One region of the Paenibacillus sp. FSL W7-1279 genome, then DNA from elsewhere that is predicted to be linked to it. Evidence: riboswitches for the same ligand, from Rfam matches in the RefSeq annotation. Region 1 holds a riboswitch; each other region holds the start of a gene.

Region 1 (4,176 bases):
CCCTCCGTATAAGCAAAACAGAACATAAAACGAGTATAAGGTTCAGCCCCGGAGATCGAATTAAACGACTCCAGCTGAACCTTATTTTTTCGTATCCCGATTTGCAGATCGACCACTCTTAACCAATAAGCACTTTCTCTTCAGGCAACCGGTACTTTTGTTTGACTACTCTTTGCGACAGCGCGAAGGCCAGCGTTAAGGGGCCGAGTCTGCCGATGTACATGGTCAAAATGATGACTCCTTTACCAAAAGGAGACAGCTCAGGCGTCAATCCCATCGATAGGCCAACGGTGCCGAAGGCTGAGGTCACTTCGAACAGAACTTCCATAAAGTCCTTTTGCAAGCTATGCTCGCTTATGGTTAACAAGAATGTAGCGACAATCACAACGCTCACTGAGATCACCATGACGGCTATGGATCGGAGGATAATCGATTGGGGGATGCGTCGATTTAACAACTGCACGTCCTGCTTCCCCTTAATAATACTAATCAATGTGAATAACAGTACGGCAAATGTATTGGTTTTGATCCCGCCTCCCGTGGATCCGGAGGAAGCACCGATAAACATGAGGAAAATCATGAAAAACTGAGAAGTCGTCATCATCGCGGCTATGTCGATGGTATTAAACCCGGCCGTACGAGTCACCACGCCTTGAAAATAAGCCGCCCATACTCGCTCTCCCCAGCTCAAAGAGCCGAACGTACGGGAGTTGAACAACTCAATAATGAAAATTACGATAAACCCGGCTAAACATAGACATGCTGAAGTCGACAAAACGATTCTTGAATGAAGGGACAGCTTATTCCACCTTCTATGCTTCCATAAGTCCAGAACAACAGTAAATCCAAGCCCACCAATGATAAAAAGCAGGGTGATGACGATGTTGACCAGCGGGTCTCCCACATACCGGCTCAAACTGTCTGACCAAAGACTGAAGCCAGCGTTATTAAATGATGAGATGGAGTGGAACACCCCATAATAAATAGCTTGCCCCAAGCCCAGTTCCTCCTCCCAACGAACAATTAACAAGGCTGCTCCGACGAACTCGATAATGAGCGCAATCAGAAAAATACCTAGCGATAGCCTCACTACGCCTTGCGTTGATAATGCGTTAGTGGATTCTTGGAGGAGCAGTCGATTTTTCAGTCCAATTTTCTTTCCAAGCACAACGGCGATCAAAACTCCGAAGGTCATGAAACCAAGACCGCCGACTTGAATCAGGCACATGATCATGATTTGACCAAAAAGGGAAAAGTCGGTTCCTGTATCCACTACGGCCAATCCGGTTACGCACACTGCAGATGTTGAGGTGAACAAAGCGTTTAACCAACCTACACCTTCACCTGATGACGATGATATGGGCAAGGCTAACAAGATCGCGCCGATTACAATCGGTGCGGCGAAACCAAGAAGGATCAGTCGTGAAGATGATAGGTTAAACTGTTTTAATGATTTTAGCGGCTCCGATTTGCCTTTAGCCATCCTATTTTCCCCTTTCAGATACGACAGACCATGAAACCCCGTAGACTTCTTTGCGTAGTATATACCATAGTAAAGCATAATTTTTGCTGCAATCCAATGATATGATGTTGTTGACTGATCGCTAACTGTTTACTTTCAGCATGTTTTAGCATAATATTTATTACGATAAATTTCATACGCATGAATGCTTAATCCTCTATGAGGAACGGGGGAACCAACAAAGCGACTAAGCTTTAGGGGTGAATTCTTTCTGGATAAGAAGGAACGGGAACTCTCAATCCCGAATCCGACAGCTAACCTCGTCAGCGTCTTGGGAAAGAACACTCTTACTACTTTGACTTGTCCATGATCCGTACAGCCAAGGCCTAGAAGCAGATTTTTCTCTGCCTCCAGGCCTTTTTTGTTAAAGCTGTTGTGTTTAGAAAAGAAAGGAATGATTATTCTGCTTAACAATGAAAAGATACTGGTATGCGTGTATTACGGTCCAAACGGAGAACGTCTCATCCGTCGAGGCGGCGAATTAGCCAGACTTCTTCAGTGTCCCCTGTTTGTGTTGAGCGTTATACCCTTGCGTGAAGATGAGTTAGATCAGGCACAAGAAAGGTATATGGCTGAGTGGCAAATGAAATGCGACGAGTATGGGGCAACCTTCATTGTCAAAACGAATGAAGATCGCAAAGCTTCGGAAATCATAGCGGAAACCGCCAAGAATCATCAAATTACCCAGCTAATCATCGGACAATCCGGTCAAACGCGGTGGCAAGAAATTACGCGTGGTTCGTTTGTCAACGAACTCCTTAACCAGATCGGCGAAACGGATTTGCACATTGTAGCGGTTCAAAGGATGGATGATCAAATGGCTGACACCCATGAACGGGGAATTCGAGTCACTGTGTTCAGGGAGGGTTCTCATTATCTGCTTGGCGGTAAGGAATCCGGGGGCGATCCAATAGCCGAGGGTCTATTTTTCAAAGAGTTAAATACCGATTTTGACACCGGCTTGCTGAAAATAAAAACAGACCACGAGATCCAATATTTGAAAATAAGTCACGGAAAAGTGGTAGAGTCGTCTTTTTTCCAAAACAGAAAATTCTTTGATAAACCCGGCGATCAATAAAGAATGAGGGTGGAACTTGTGAGAAGAACATTTATGAATTCAAAAGATCGATATACACAACATTCCGCTCCTGACACAATGGAGTTGTTTATCAACAAGCTTAAAAAAAATATGAGTCCCCCTCAACTCGTCATGCTTGTCTTTTTCACTTTAATAATAATCGGGACCACATTGCTCGCGCTGCCCTACTCTTCCTCCACCGGGAGGTCAATTGGTCTGCTGGATGCTTTATTTACAGCCACCTCAGCAATATGCGTAAACGGGCTCGTTGTCTTGGATACCGGTAGTGTTTTTTCAACTTTTGGACAAGTCATTATCATGATCTTGATTCAAATTGGCGGGCTCGGCTTTATGACCTTTGGCGTTATGGTTGCCATTGTTCTGGGGAAAAGGATTGGCTTGAAGCAACGAATGATTATTCAGCAAACCACGCATTCGACCTCGGCACAAGGTTTGGTTAAATTATCCATGTATATGGTACTCATTGCATTCGCGTTTGAAGCCTTGGCTACGATTGTCCTTACGCTCCGTTGGCAACAGGACGTCGGGTGGGGACAGGCAGCCTACTACGCACTTTTCCATTCCGTTTCGGCATTCAACAATGCCGGATTTGCCCTGTGGTCTGACAGCCTTTCTCCCTTTGTCGGCGATCCGATCGTCAATATTACGATTGTCCTGCTATTTATCATTGGAGGCCTCGGCTATATCGTCATTGTGGATGTATTCCAAAAACGTTCATGGAAGAAGCTTTCGCTTCACTCCAAGGTTGTCCTAGTCGGAACAGGAACGCTGTCCCTGCTCGGTTTTCTATTTATATACTTTTTAGAGAGCTGGAATCCGTCAACCTTTGGCCAATTGAGCGAAAGCGAACAAGTGCTGGCTGCTTTTTTCCAAGGCATAACGCCTCGAAGCTCGGGGTTTAACACGATAGATATCGGTAGCATGCTGGCGGCTTCTCAGTTTTTCATTATTATTCTGATGTTCATCGGTGCTGCTTCCGGAGGAACAGGCGGCGGTATTAAGATCAATACCCTTGTTGTACTCATCCTAGCTACGATCCAAACCTTTCGCGGGGGCGGTCAAATCCATGCCTTCAAACGCAAAATAGCAGGAGAAACCGTCATGCGCGCCCTGGCGGTTGTCATGAGTTCTTTGGTGGTCGTGCTGGGCGTTTCCCTGTTGCTGACCATCTCCGAAGGTATGCTCGAAGAACACTTCTTGGAAGTGTTGTTTGAAGCGACATCAGCATTTAGCACCACCGGTTTGTCGATGGGATTGACAAGTGAATTGTCCCCCGTAGGGAAAGTCATTGTAACGATAACGATGTTTGCCGGTCGTCTGGGGCCCTTAACGCTGGCTTACGCATTGGCTCAGAAAAAACGCACATCCAAAATTGGTTATGCGGAAGATCATATCTTGATTGGCTAACTCAGGGTTCCCAATCAAGAATTTTCTTGTCCAATAACACCTTAACTTTTGGACACATATCCCTTGTTAAAGGAATTCTCTCAAAAGTGATGGTGTAGCCGTCTCTCAATAAATTCTACAGTTCGATCAACACCTCTCTCCTCTGAAA
Region 2 (4,176 bases), 3.4 Mb from region 1:
TTCAGGACATCCCCATGATGCACCTTCACATTCTCATAGGGCTCCAGGACCTCCCGCAAGATGGGAATCAGGCGCTGATCAATTTCGACCGCGGTGACGGTTCCTGCCGTCTGTGCCAGCTTCTCGGTTAACGCACCGATCCCAGGACCGATCTCAAGCGCTCCCTTATCTTCATCCAGTCCTGCAGCCTCCACGATTTTATACAATATATTCTGATCGATGAGAAAGTTTTGACCCAGACTCTTCTTGAAGGAGAATCCATGCCGTGAGATGATCTCCTTCGTCCGTCTTGGTGTTGATATATCCTCGATCCGATTCATTGGCTTACGCCCCCTTCTTCCAGCTGTGAAAGTGCGGCCAGAAATTCTTCCCGCGATATTTGAAACATGGCCAATCGTTTATGGAATTGCTTGCTGTTGCAATATCCGATCCCGAGCAGGTTTCCCATCGTCATACGCCTTGCAGCAGCCTCCGGATGGGCTGATAATCCTGCCTCCAGCATGTCCTCCAGACTGATCAGGCTCTCTCCGCCCTCAAAGGAGGTATGTACCCGCTCCAGCGCACGCCGTATCGCTTCTGGCGAGGCATTCTCTACGCCGATATCCCCTTTGCGGGTAGCATCCGCTTCCGGAATAAAGGCATGCTTGCAGCCAGGGACACCCTGATCCACAATTTTGCGGATCCGCTCCCCTGCATGGTCAGGATCGGTTAATATAATAACGCCTCTGCGCTCCTGAGCAAGCGCTATGCGTTTCAGGATTTGTTTATTGATCGCTGAGCCGCCCGTTTCGATCGTATCCGCTTCTACGGCCCGTTTAATGGCAACGGTATCGTCTCTGCCTTCCACAACAATCACTTCTTTAATCATGCGTTTGTTCTCTTCCTTCCCAAGAAAACAGGCTTGTACAACCTCTAGGTTCTACCAACTTAGCCCTATATACTCCGTTCTTAACAAAACAAAAGAAGAGGAAATATTCCCTCTTCTTCATCATTATATATTATAAGCTAAATAGTATAGCATTAGAATGGTATTGTAAATTGGAATTCATGCGTCTAGTTCAATTCAGGTTTAACCGGACCGATCACGTAAACGGTGCGGCCGCTCTTCCGGCCGAAGTTTATGGCCGATTTCAGTGAATCATAATACACATCGATTTTGTTGCCTTTGATGGCACCGCCCGTATCTTCTGCACGACGGAAGCCAATGCCTTCGATATAGACCCACCAGCCGATCGGGATGATGTTAGGATCAACGGCGATGGTGCGTCCTTCTGTAACGCGTGTACCGGATGCAGTGCGTGTACCGATTCCCTGCTGCTCAGCGGAATACGCCGTCATCGACACGTTGTTCAATACCTTGCTGTATTTAAAATCAACGCCTGCCCGAGAAACCACGTTGTTCTCGACAGCCTTGGCGGTCGTTACTTTTTTCGTGCCGGACAATTTAGCCGGTTTAGCCTTTACATCGGTGGCTGCCGCCTGAACGATGACAGGCTTCTCTACTTTTTTCGTGCCAACAGCAATGATTTTATCCTTCGTTCTGCGTTCAATCTCTTGGGAGACCTTCGTCTTGGAAACCAGCTTGCCATTGTGGTAGACCTTCTCATAATGGTTCACCATGAGACCAGGCTCGCCCCGCTGAATAACGCGGTTATCCCCTCTCTCAAGCGATGGGTCGGCTGTTTTGATCACGCGGAAACTGCGATCCTCCGTCTCTTTAACTTTTTGTTTCGTGACGCGAACGACATCGATATTCATATTGCTGGTCAGCTTCGTGTTCTGTGCCGGTTGTACTATATCTTCACCCTGGATCGTAATACCAGCCTCTTTAAGTACATGATCAACCGTATCCTGGGATGTAAATATGGTTTTGGTTGTGCTGCCTACTGTAACTTTGACTGGAATTGCCCGGTCAATGATGATCCGGTCTCCATCCTGGATCGCGCCGTTTAAAGGCATCGAAATCTGATCCTGAGGACTCAACGTGATCGCTTGCTCATCCAGCAATTCCTGCAGCAATGATCCACGTGTTTCTACTGTGGTGACACGACCATCGACGACAAGCTGAACCTCCTTGCCTGCCTGATCATGTACGACCAACGATATGAGAAGTGATACCGTAACGGCACCCATGGCACCGAGCAACATCAGTTGACGCAAATTGTCATGCTTCCATCTCAATGCGTAAGACATGCTGGATGATTGTGATTCATGGGTTTCTTCAGGTTGAAAAATGCCCACTATTCCATCCTCCTTCATAGTCCCGCCGTCTAGGTAAACGCATGAATGCATTTGACGTGACTATAGCAATTTTTCTCACAAGGCGCCCTGCTATCTATCTACACCCTGCGTCAATTCCCGTCTTTCCGTCCATGTACCACCACCCCTTGTTTACCAAGAGTATGATGATCCCCTCTCCATTATTCAAAAATAAAAGAAAGCCATTGAAAGAGTACTAGAGGCTCTAACGTGGCTTCCTGATGATTAGAATCATGGAAATGGTATGCACGAGAATTCCCCTCTTATTTCGCTTACGGAGTTAGCTGTCGGGTTCGGACGTAAGAGAGACGCCCTAGATCCGGATACCCGCTCATGGCGAGATCCTTCAAATTCACCCCAAAGACCCGAAAAAGAAATCAAATACAGCTGCGCGCATTCAGACCAGTATGCACGGCGGTATCGGTTCCCCCGTTCCCCAAAATTTCGGAGATTAAGCGAGACGGTTCATGAAATATTCGGCCGCGATCTGCACATCGCAGCTTCTTATCACTGAAAAGATGATATCCTGTTTGTATGCAGGTTGTAAAGCAACATTCAACCACATTTTCTCATGTAAAAGGTTAAAATATTGTAATATCAACGCCTTTTCTGATTAAAAAACTTTAATTAATCGAAAATGCTCCCTTTTTCATCGCTTTTGCTCTCGTTTTCGTTAAATACCAAATCGTTCCAGCGCATTTTGGGTGGTAATTTGGGCCAATTCCTCATAGGACAACCCTCTAATTTCGGCTGCCGCCTCCGCCACCAATTTTACATAAGCGGTCTCATTTCGTTTCCCGCGGAAGGGATGAGGTGTTAGGTAAGGGGAGTCCGTTTCGATCAATAATCGATCAAGCGGAACCTGCGCCAAAACCTCTTTGGGCTGCTTTGCATTTTTGAAGGTAATCGGCCCGCCAAACGAAATATGGAATCCCATATCGAGACATATTTTGGCCGTTTCCCAGCTTCCGGAGAAGGAATGCATGACACCGCCCACCTCGGAGGCTTTTTCCTCGCGCAAAATTCTCACGATATCTTCATGCGCATCCCGATTATGAATGACAATCGGCATGTTCAATTCCCGGGCCAGTCCGATCTGACGCCGAAGCACTCGGTGCTGAACTTCTTTCGGAGACGTATCCCAATAATAGTCCAAACCGATCTCTCCTATAGCCACCACTTTCTCGTGACTGCACAAAGAGGCGATCCAATCCAGGTCCTGATCCTCCATGGTAATGGCGTCTACAGGATGCCAGCCTACCGCTGCATATATAAAATCATAAGTTTCTGCCAGCTTCATCGTAGTCGGAATCGTCTCCCGGTTAAATCCAATATTGATCATCCGGGTCACACCGGCTTCGAGTGCCCGCTGGATTGCCTCTTCCCGGTCTTCGTCGAATTGGGGAGCATCCATATGAGTGTGCGTGTCGAACAACATAAAATCCACACTCTCCTTCCTGTCGTTTCTGTGTCGTATATCTTCCATTAGCTGGGTAAATTGCAGATAAACCAAATGTTCCTGTATTCTACCTAGCTAATGTTGTTGTTTGAAAACACTGGCTATCTTCTCCGGCATTTGAGCCAGCAGCGGACTTACCTTCTCCTCCGGATAATAAAGGTGGTACCGTCCTTTATGAATGCCGCTGATCGAGCGTACAATATCGGATACCTCCGAGATTTCCTTCAGCTCATCATGCCGATCCAGAAGCAGGATTTGCTTCTCGTTAAGCGGCATATCGGAATGAACCTTATCATAAGGAAGATCCGTTGGAAAATCAATCTCCAGGTCATATTCCGGATGCAATCCCACGGCACTGAATGCGTGGCGTATCCCGTCGATGGTCTCCAGATCGATGTTGTCGATTTCTACATATTTGTAGAGCTTTCGGTGCATGAAACGGCCGCATAATTCGCTAA
Region 3 (4,176 bases), 2.2 Mb from region 1:
TGACATACGGCTTCTCTTTTTTTGTTGGATTGAAACGGTAAATCGCAAAGGCGACCATCGCCGGAAGCACCATGTAGAACGCACCCATCAGCAAGTTGCTGGTATCCTTGAGCAGGATCAGGCTAATGCCCATCAAGATGCTATTAAAGATGACGTGGGAGAACATGGCCGCCAAATACCCGTATTTCAAAAAGATGTAGCTGAACAGCAAGCCGATGATAACCAGTTCAATGGGCCTGGAAATTACAGGGTATATCGGATAGAGTGTATGCCCGAGCGCCCAGATGATCGAGGTGATCAAACTGGCCACGAACGTATTGCGCACAATCTTTTTCAGCATCTTGATCCCGAACAGCCGATAGACGGCCTCCTCGGATATGCCGGCCAGCCAAGCCATCAGCGGAAAGAGCCAAGGATAGAGCATGTTGTAAGGCGACTGTGTGGCATCCGTGGTGGACCATGTATTCAAGGTCAGGCCCAGAACGACAAAGATAATGGATTGGACCCCAAGCAGGATGAAAGCCCACATATACCCCAGCTTCATGCTGTCCAGTACATAATGACCGTATCCGGGTTCTTTGGCGCGCGGCCATGGATTGAGCCCGTCTTCTTTGAGCCATAGCCCGCTGCCCCCGACAAGGGAGAAATAGAGCAGTGCGGAGAAGATGAGCGAATAGACCGCATAGAAAATCATCATCCCGAGTATGCCGGTTTGCGACATTCCCTCGGATTTGAAAACGGGAATCAGATTGTACGTATTCAGCATCTGAATGACAAACAGCAGCGCCGATAGGAACAGGCCGCGCTTAAACGACGTGTAGGCTCTGGTCTTCACGCTGTACACAATCGCAAGAATGCCAAGGATAAGGGTGAACAGGCCATACCCTGCGAGCGTCAGCAGCGTGGCATCTTGGGTCTGCTTGTTGACATAGGCGGAATGGGCGGCCGGGACCGAAAAAGATGGCTCATAGGAGCGTAATTTTCCCTGCTCGAAGGTGAAACGGTGCTCCAATCTGGAGTCGCCGATCTTGGAATCCGGATCCACATACCGGAGCTGGGGTTCCCCTTCCCGCGTGACCAGCTCCAGATGCGACAGGTCATAGCCCGCTCGCTGGAGCCAAGGCTCCGCAAGAGCCTGCTTCTCGGCTAATGACATGCCGTCCTCGACGACAAGCAGCATCTGTCTTTGCACATCGCCCTTGTTCAGCTCAATCCGGTCATAGCTGGAGCGGGTGTAATCGTATGAGAAGCCGACAATGCCTGAATTTTGCATGTGCACGTCCACATTGAGGGCATCGCCACCCGGCTCGCTGAAGCGAACGCGGTATACGTCATAGGGATATTTGGCTTCATAGGTTTTGTTGTATTCCGAAAGTCTTTTTTCTTTCGCCAGATATCCGTAAAGTTCCGATTTGGATTGATATGTAACCAGCGTGTCATCCGTTTTTGCAGCCATAAACTGCAAAAACTCCTGAGCAAAGCTTGAAGCCGCTTGCCGAGCCTGCTCCTTGGATATGATATTCGGAGATGCCATCTCGGTAGAATCCGAATTCGTCGACGGAAACACCTGAAATAATAGGAACAGAATCAGGCCGACTGCGGCAGGCGCGATGAGCTGCTTCAGTTTGGGCTTCAGCTTCAAGGGCTCTCTTGCACGATTCATGAAATTCCTCCTCTAAGAAAGTTGATACTCCCACTGGTATTCGATATGCCTGATTAAGAACGCATAGAGTCAATATAACATAGTTATGAAAGTCATAAGCAGCTTATCCCAATATCCGGAATAATGAAACAAATCGATGAAAATGAATGAAAGGTTTCGAAAACGTTAGAGAACCCTATGCTTGTATTCTTGAATATGCCCAATTCGCGCTCTTTTAAAGATTTTTTGGGTGAAAAACGGCATTGGGTTACGTACCGGATTGCGTTATAATCACATCATGCTTCAAGGAACCGAATATTCCAGCCGAATTTCGTACTGAAAATGGGGGAACCATGTAATTGGGGTGAATTTCATTATTCCCAGAATAATGAATAGGGCGACCTGTGAAAATGCCCGAATCCGTCAGCTAACCTCGTAGGCTGCAGCACAGGAACCAGACCGTAAAGGGCACTGCGTTTTCCAGTGTCTTTTTTTCTTGATTTTTTTTAAGAAGGTGACCGATTGAACTCTAAATTGAACTGGCTCAGGTTGTCTCCGCCGCAGATTCTCGTGCTTGGTTTCGCGGCTATTATTTTCATCGGGACGGCGCTGTTAATGCTGCCGATATCCACAAGTACAGGTGAACCGCTGGAATTTATCGATGCCTTGTTCACTTCGACATCGGCAACTTGCGTAACGGGTCTGGTTGTGGTGGATACAGGAACGACATTCAGCTCCTTCGGAGAGATCGTGATCATGCTGCTGATTCAGATCGGCGGGCTCGGATTCATGACGATGGCCACTTTGTTTGCCTTGGCTCTCAAAAGGCGCATATCGCTCAAGGATCGCCTCATTCTGCAGGAAGCGATGAATCAGTCCTCGATGGAAGGAATCGTAAGGCTGATTCGCAGAGTGCTCCTGTACTCCCTGATCATCGAGGCCTGCGGTGCCTTGATTCTATCGATCCGCTGGGCGTTTGATATGCCGATCGGCCAAGCGATTTATTATGGCGTTTTTCATGCAGTCACGATGTTTAACAACGCCGGTTTCGATTTGTTTGGCGATTTTCGGAGTTTGACCGGGTATGTCTATGATCCTGTAGTCAACGTTGTCGTGATGTTTTTGATCGTCTCGGGCGGCATCGGTTTTATCGTATTATCCGATCTGATTGATTTCCGGAAACAGCGGAGACTTTCCTTGCACTCCAAAGTAGTGCTCACCATGACGGCTACCTTGCTGCTGGTTGGATTTATCGTCATTCTTATTTTTGAATTCACCAATCCGAGAACGCTCGGCTCCCTGAATTGGGGCGGAAAATTCTTCGGCGCATTATTCCAATCCGTAACGCCGCGTACAGCTGGCGCGAATACTATAGATATTACGGGGCTTAGACAGGCCACGCAATTTTTTATCGTTATTCTGATGTTTATCGGAGCATCCCCAGGGTCAACCGGGGGTGGTATCAAAACAACAACCTTCACCATTATGGTGGGGGCGGTCATCGCCATGATGCGCGGGCGTGAAGACATCGTCATGTTCCGTTATCGCCTGGCCCAGGAGCGGGTGCTGAAGGCACTGACCATTGCATTACTGGCACTGCTGCTCGTTCTGACCGTATCGATGATTCTGTCGACGACAGAGGAAGGGGATTTCCTGGAGATTCTATTCGAAACGACATCCGCCTTCGGTACGGTGGGTCTCTCCATGGGCTTAACGCCCGATCTGACGGTGTTCGGGAAGGTTTTGATCAGCATTACGATGTTTGCAGGGCGATTGGGGCCTTTGACGCTTGCTTATGCACTGGGGCCGAAAAAGGGTAAAGAATTATATCGTCATCCGGAAGGCAAAATGATTATTGGATAAGGAGTACTGGAGAGACATGAAACCAAAGCAATTTGCAATCATCGGTTTGGGACGATTTGGCGCCAGCCTGGCGCTTGAACTGATGGAACAGGGATATGAGGTGCTCGGCATCGACCGAAATGAAGAGGTTGTCGAGGATATGAGCGAGCTGCTGACACACACGGTGGTGGCGGATGCTACCGATGAAGAGGTGCTTAAATCGCTCGGTATCCGTAACTTCGATTGCGGCATTGTTGCGATCGGAAACGATATTCAGATGAGCATCTTATCCGCCATCTTGTTGAAAGAGCTTGGTGTCGCCATGGTCGTTGCCAAGGCGATTTCGGTGCTGCACGGCCGGGCGCTGGAGAAGCTGGGCGTCGACCGGGTGATCTTTCCGGAACGGGATATGGGGATCCGGGTAGCTCACCAGCTTGTCACGCCCAATCTGCTTGACTATATCGAATTATCCAAGGACTATCTGATTGTGGAGATGACGGTCACGGACTGCATGGACGGAAAAACGCTTAGCGAGCTCAATACGAGGGTTCGTTACGGTGTCAGCGTGGTGGCCCTGAATAAACAATCCGGCATCATCGTAGCGCCGACAGCCATGGATGTGGTGAACTCCGGCGACATTATGGTCGTTATCGGCTCCAATGATAATGTGGATCGCTTTGAGTCTGAGGTTG
Region 4 (4,176 bases), 460 kb from region 1:
ATGTATCAAATCCTTCATTTATTATACTGGAAAGTTTAAAAAATCAATATGCTTACTCATATCTATTCTATGACATTGACATCATGGAATTGGAACTCTATGAAAATTTTGCTATACTAGCGTATGCTAGACCCAATTCCATATTCTATGAAATCATTCTATTATTTTAATGGATCGGAGGAAATACATAAGCATGCTGCACAAACAAATAGGAAAAACAGCTGTTGCTGCCGTTCTTGCCTTATCCCTGCTCGGCACCACCTCCCATGTTAGCCAGGTACATGCAGAGCCTGCCATATCGGTAAAGCTGGATGACGTTACGCTAACCTTCGATGCGGCTCCGCGGGTTGACAAAGGGGTCACCTACGTTCCATTCCGGACGGTTGGAGAAGCACTGGGCATTCAAATCACATGGAATAGCAAGACGCAAACCGTGAAGGCCATTGGCAGCGTGAAAGGCCAATCGACTGAAGTATTACTTCAAGTGGGGAGCACGAACGCAACCGTCAATGGAAAAAAAGTGAAGCTTGCAGCTCCGCCGGTGGAGCGGGAAGGCCGTGTGCTGATCACGCTCAGCTCGTTCAGCAGCCAATTCGGCGTTGATGTCGGCTGGAACCAGGCGACTCGTACAGTCTCCCTCGTATCGCCACAGCGCGACATGCATTTGAGAGCTTTCTATGCATTACAATCTTTCCAAGAACGGGATCTTGTGGGATCCATGAATTCAGTTGCCTTTGGCTGGAGCCGCATCGATCGCGAGGGTCAGTTCACGCTTCAAGGGGATGAGTACCGCCTCCCCGCTGCGGCTGGCGACGTTACGCCGCAATCGATTGTAGCAGATGCTGCAAATCAGAATATTAAACCATATCTCATGGTTTATGCCTTGGATGGGAACGGCGAGTTAACCAAGGTCCTAAGCGATAGCAACCTGCGCCAAAAGTCTATTGAAGGCATCACATCCGCGGTAGCGGAGAACGGATTCGGCGGTGTTGTGCTTGACTTTGAAGGGCTCGGATTTAAACTGGATGCCGTGAAGCAGCAGAAGCTGCTCAATGATTACGTCAAGCAATTGAAAGCCGCATTGCCGAATGACGTTGCCCTGTCTTTAGCCGTGCCGCCATTGAACAGCGCCTATAAAGGTTATGATTACAAGACACTGGCCTCTATCGCTGATGACCTGATTGTTATGGCCTATCAGTACAATCCGGTTGGAACCAAATCTCAGGTTCCCGAACCGAACAGTCTGGTGGACCAAGCGATCCAGCTGGCACTCCAAGCAGGCGTCCCGAAGCAGAAGCTCCTGCTTGGCATCAGTTTAAGCAGCGAAACCTCCACTTCCGTGGACGATAAACTCGGCTTGGCCAAACGTTATGACCTGAAGGGAGCCGCCTTCTGGCGTCTGGGCTTGTTCCGTCTCTATAATAATGGAATGGAAGCTGCCGTGAATGCCTCTGTTGTTAAGGAGTAACCGAACACCCCCTTGTGGGATGATAGACTTATAGTAACAAAAACGTCTATCGACGTACTTTCACAGATGACAGACAGTTAGTAGAAGTTTTTCTTGCGATATCAGGAAGTCACAAGCTTCGAAGTTTATACTCTCTCATATCTAAAAAAAGAAAGCCTGACAAGGTCATCCCTTTGTCAGGCTTTCTGATTATGTATCGTACTCTAAATGGCTGCGTAATCCAACTAGCTTGCGCTTCCTACCAGCTTTGCATAGTTTTCTTGACTCAAAACACGACGTGCCGTGACATAACGCGGCTCGTAATAGGAATCGCTAAGCTTGCTGATTCTGACTCCCTTGCTGCTGGAAGCATGTGCAAATTGTCCGTCACCAATGTAAACGCCTGCATGAGAAATTCCGCTACCGCTCGTATTGAAGAATACCAAATCTCCAACCCGCAGATCTTGGCGATCCACATGTTCACCGGCTTGAGCCTGGCTTTGGGAAGTGCGCGGAAGATCAATGTCGAAATTTCTAAACATGTACAGTATAAATCCGGAGCAATCAAACCCGCTGGTAGTCGTTCCGCCCCATTTGTATGGAGTTCCTACCAATTGCTTCACTTGATACTGAAAATTCGGTTGTTGATCAGCAAATGCTGAAACGGCACCAGAAGAAAAAATAATTGCAGACCCTAGCAAAGTGATGACAAACTTCTTCAAAATATGTTCTCTCCTTCGATGCCTACGGAGTTAGCTAAGGGTTCGGTTGAAGGTTCCCTATACTCTCTATACAAGAGTAATTCACCCAAGACGGTTCCCCCGTTTTCACAAACGAAATTCGGCAAAATTCATTAACGTTTTGTAACCTTCTCTTAATATAGTATACAAGCAAGGATGCTGTCAATGATATCCTAAAAATCTATCGTTTTATGTTTGGAGCTGTCGTAAAGATGAAGAATTTCGGCAGGAGATTGGTTAACCGTCTCACTCAGTCATGACAATTATGTAACTCTGTTCTCCTTTCCGCGCTGCTTTTTTAATTAATCTAGCAACTATTTACAAATCTATGCGTTTACATATCAGAAATGAAATTAAAGAGGTGATCCATCACTTATGAGTCAAATAACGATGGCAGAAGCACTAGCTGTTCGGGCAGCAATTAACCGTCTCATCAATCAGTTGATGTCGGAACGCTTGAACAACAGCAGCACGATTATTGAAAAAGGGGAGACGGCGGAATACCCTACGCGCAGCGTAGATGCCATTACGGAAGAAATCGAAGCGGCCGCGGCGGATTATAGGAAGCTGGATTTGCTGATGGCAATCTCCAATACCACGCAGACTATTCCCTGGAACGGCTCCGACATTACGATCATGGAAGCGATCGAGCTGGCCAAACAAATACGCAGCGATATCGGACAGCTTGCCCATCTCGGTTCCCGCAAGAAGCTGGAGCGCCAGAGCAGCCGTGGCAGCGGAGACGGTGCCATAACGCTGTTCAACGTCGCCTTATATGATCCAGAGGCTTATCAGGCGCTAGCCCGCAAGAAGGAACGCGAGGTAACCAAGCTCTCTTCGCTGATTGAGCATGCCAATCATACGTCTTTGATTACGTTTGACGCATCCAAGTACATGGAATAGCGACAGCCGCCGGCTCCAAGCCTGCAGGTCACCCCACGTGCGGGTTTGGAGCCGGCGGTTTCCGCCGGCGGGCGGGAAAGTGCGAGCAACCGTTTATTGTTTGTCGGATACAAACAAACCTAACCAGAAACCAAAAAAATCGACTCCAGCGCAAACGGATGACGGTTTACGGTTCACGCCTATCACTTGTTACTTGTTACGGACTTATGACGCAAATAAATGATCGCTCCGTTTCCCGCTCTCTCTATGAATAATTGGAAAGCCGCCCTTCTGAGGGCGGCTTTTGTTGATTTCTCTTTAGCTAGGTAACTGGATACTACGTCGTCATTCCGAGCGCTCTTTCTGGTATCTATTTATCATTGATCCTATTCGTATCATTCTCTTCAGGCCTATGCTACTGGAACAAAGCCGCAGCTCCAACCAGACCAACATCGTCCCGAAGTCCTGCAGGAACGATCTCGTACGTCCCTAAATAGGACGGCATGACCAGCTTATCCGTCATTTCCCGCAGCTGCGGGAACAACAGCTCACCTGCTCTGCTCACACCCCCGCCAATGACGATGCGATCGGGGTTAAAGCTGTGAATGACGTTAACCAGTCCAAGCGCCATGTAATAGATGGCACGATCAATGACCTCCATTGCAACGGGGTCTTGAAGACGTTTGGCCTCGAATACATGCTTGGCGTTCACTCCCGCATCAGCTGCCGCCAGTTCTGATATGACACTTGGCTGGGTAAGCATTCGCTGGGATGCTGCGAGTCCGATGGCTGTTCCAGAAGCAAATACCTCCCAACAGCCGTGGCTGCCGCAATTGCACTGCGGACCGCTGGGATCAATGATATGGTGTCCCAGTTCCCCAGCAAAGGAACTGCTGCCCAGGAACAGCTTCCCATCCAGCACGATGCCTGAGCCGATACCGGTGCTCAGCGTCACGTACACCATGTTCGTCGCCCCTCTTCCGGCACCTCTTACATACTCTCCCCATGCGGCTGCATTAGCATCATTCAGCACCTGAACCTCCGTATGCAGCTCACGTTCCATCCATGCTTTGAGGGGAACATTCGTCCATTGCGGCAGATTCGTCC

The links. A riboswitch is a leader RNA that binds a small molecule or an ion and turns the genes downstream of it on or off. The one in region 1 is predicted to bind cyclic di-AMP.
Region 2: linked by a shared signal. The riboswitch ahead of MKY82_RS00145 (G5 domain-containing protein) and the one ahead of MKY82_RS18410 (universal stress protein) in region 1 are both predicted to bind cyclic di-AMP.
Region 3: linked by a shared signal. The riboswitch ahead of MKY82_RS28605 (TrkH family potassium uptake protein) and the one ahead of MKY82_RS18410 (universal stress protein) in region 1 are both predicted to bind cyclic di-AMP.
Region 4: linked by a shared signal. The riboswitch ahead of MKY82_RS20510 (C40 family peptidase) and the one ahead of MKY82_RS18410 (universal stress protein) in region 1 are both predicted to bind cyclic di-AMP.

Annotation. Positions count from the first base shown of each region.
Region 1 is NZ_CP150215.1:4,157,343-4,161,518, forward strand. Features, by position in the region: gene MKY82_RS18405 (TrkH family potassium uptake protein) at 119-1,483, opposite strand; cyclic di-AMP (ydaO/yuaA leader) riboswitch at 1,659-1,806, shown strand; gene MKY82_RS18410 (universal stress protein) at 1,917-2,600, shown strand; gene MKY82_RS18415 (TrkH family potassium uptake protein) at 2,733-4,028, shown strand; gene MKY82_RS18420 (glycosyltransferase) at 4,109-4,176, opposite strand, start outside.
Region 2 is NZ_CP150215.1:29,048-33,223, reverse strand. Features, by position in the region: gene rsmA (16S rRNA (adenine(1518)-N(6)/adenine(1519)-N(6))-dimethyltransferase RsmA) at 1-320, opposite strand, end outside; gene rnmV (ribonuclease M5) at 317-868, opposite strand; gene MKY82_RS00145 (G5 domain-containing protein) at 1,054-2,241, opposite strand; cyclic di-AMP (ydaO/yuaA leader) riboswitch at 2,513-2,727, opposite strand; gene MKY82_RS00140 (TatD family hydrolase) at 2,933-3,697, opposite strand; gene MKY82_RS00135 (HD domain-containing protein) at 3,794-4,176, opposite strand, start outside.
Region 3 is NZ_CP150215.1:6,315,575-6,319,750, reverse strand. Features, by position in the region: gene MKY82_RS28610 (type II CAAX endopeptidase family protein) at 1-1,663, opposite strand, end outside; gene uvrC (excinuclease ABC subunit UvrC) at 1-3, shown strand, start outside; cyclic di-AMP (ydaO/yuaA leader) riboswitch at 1,955-2,099, shown strand; gene MKY82_RS28605 (TrkH family potassium uptake protein) at 2,165-3,505, shown strand; gene MKY82_RS28600 (TrkA family potassium uptake protein) at 3,522-4,176, shown strand, end outside.
Region 4 is NZ_CP150215.1:4,618,340-4,622,515, forward strand. Features, by position in the region: gene MKY82_RS20505 (stalk domain-containing protein) at 194-1,468, shown strand; gene MKY82_RS20510 (C40 family peptidase) at 1,693-2,169, opposite strand; cyclic di-AMP (ydaO/yuaA leader) riboswitch at 2,173-2,303, opposite strand; gene MKY82_RS20515 (hypothetical protein) at 2,563-3,090, shown strand; gene MKY82_RS20520 (ROK family protein) at 3,485-4,176, opposite strand, start outside.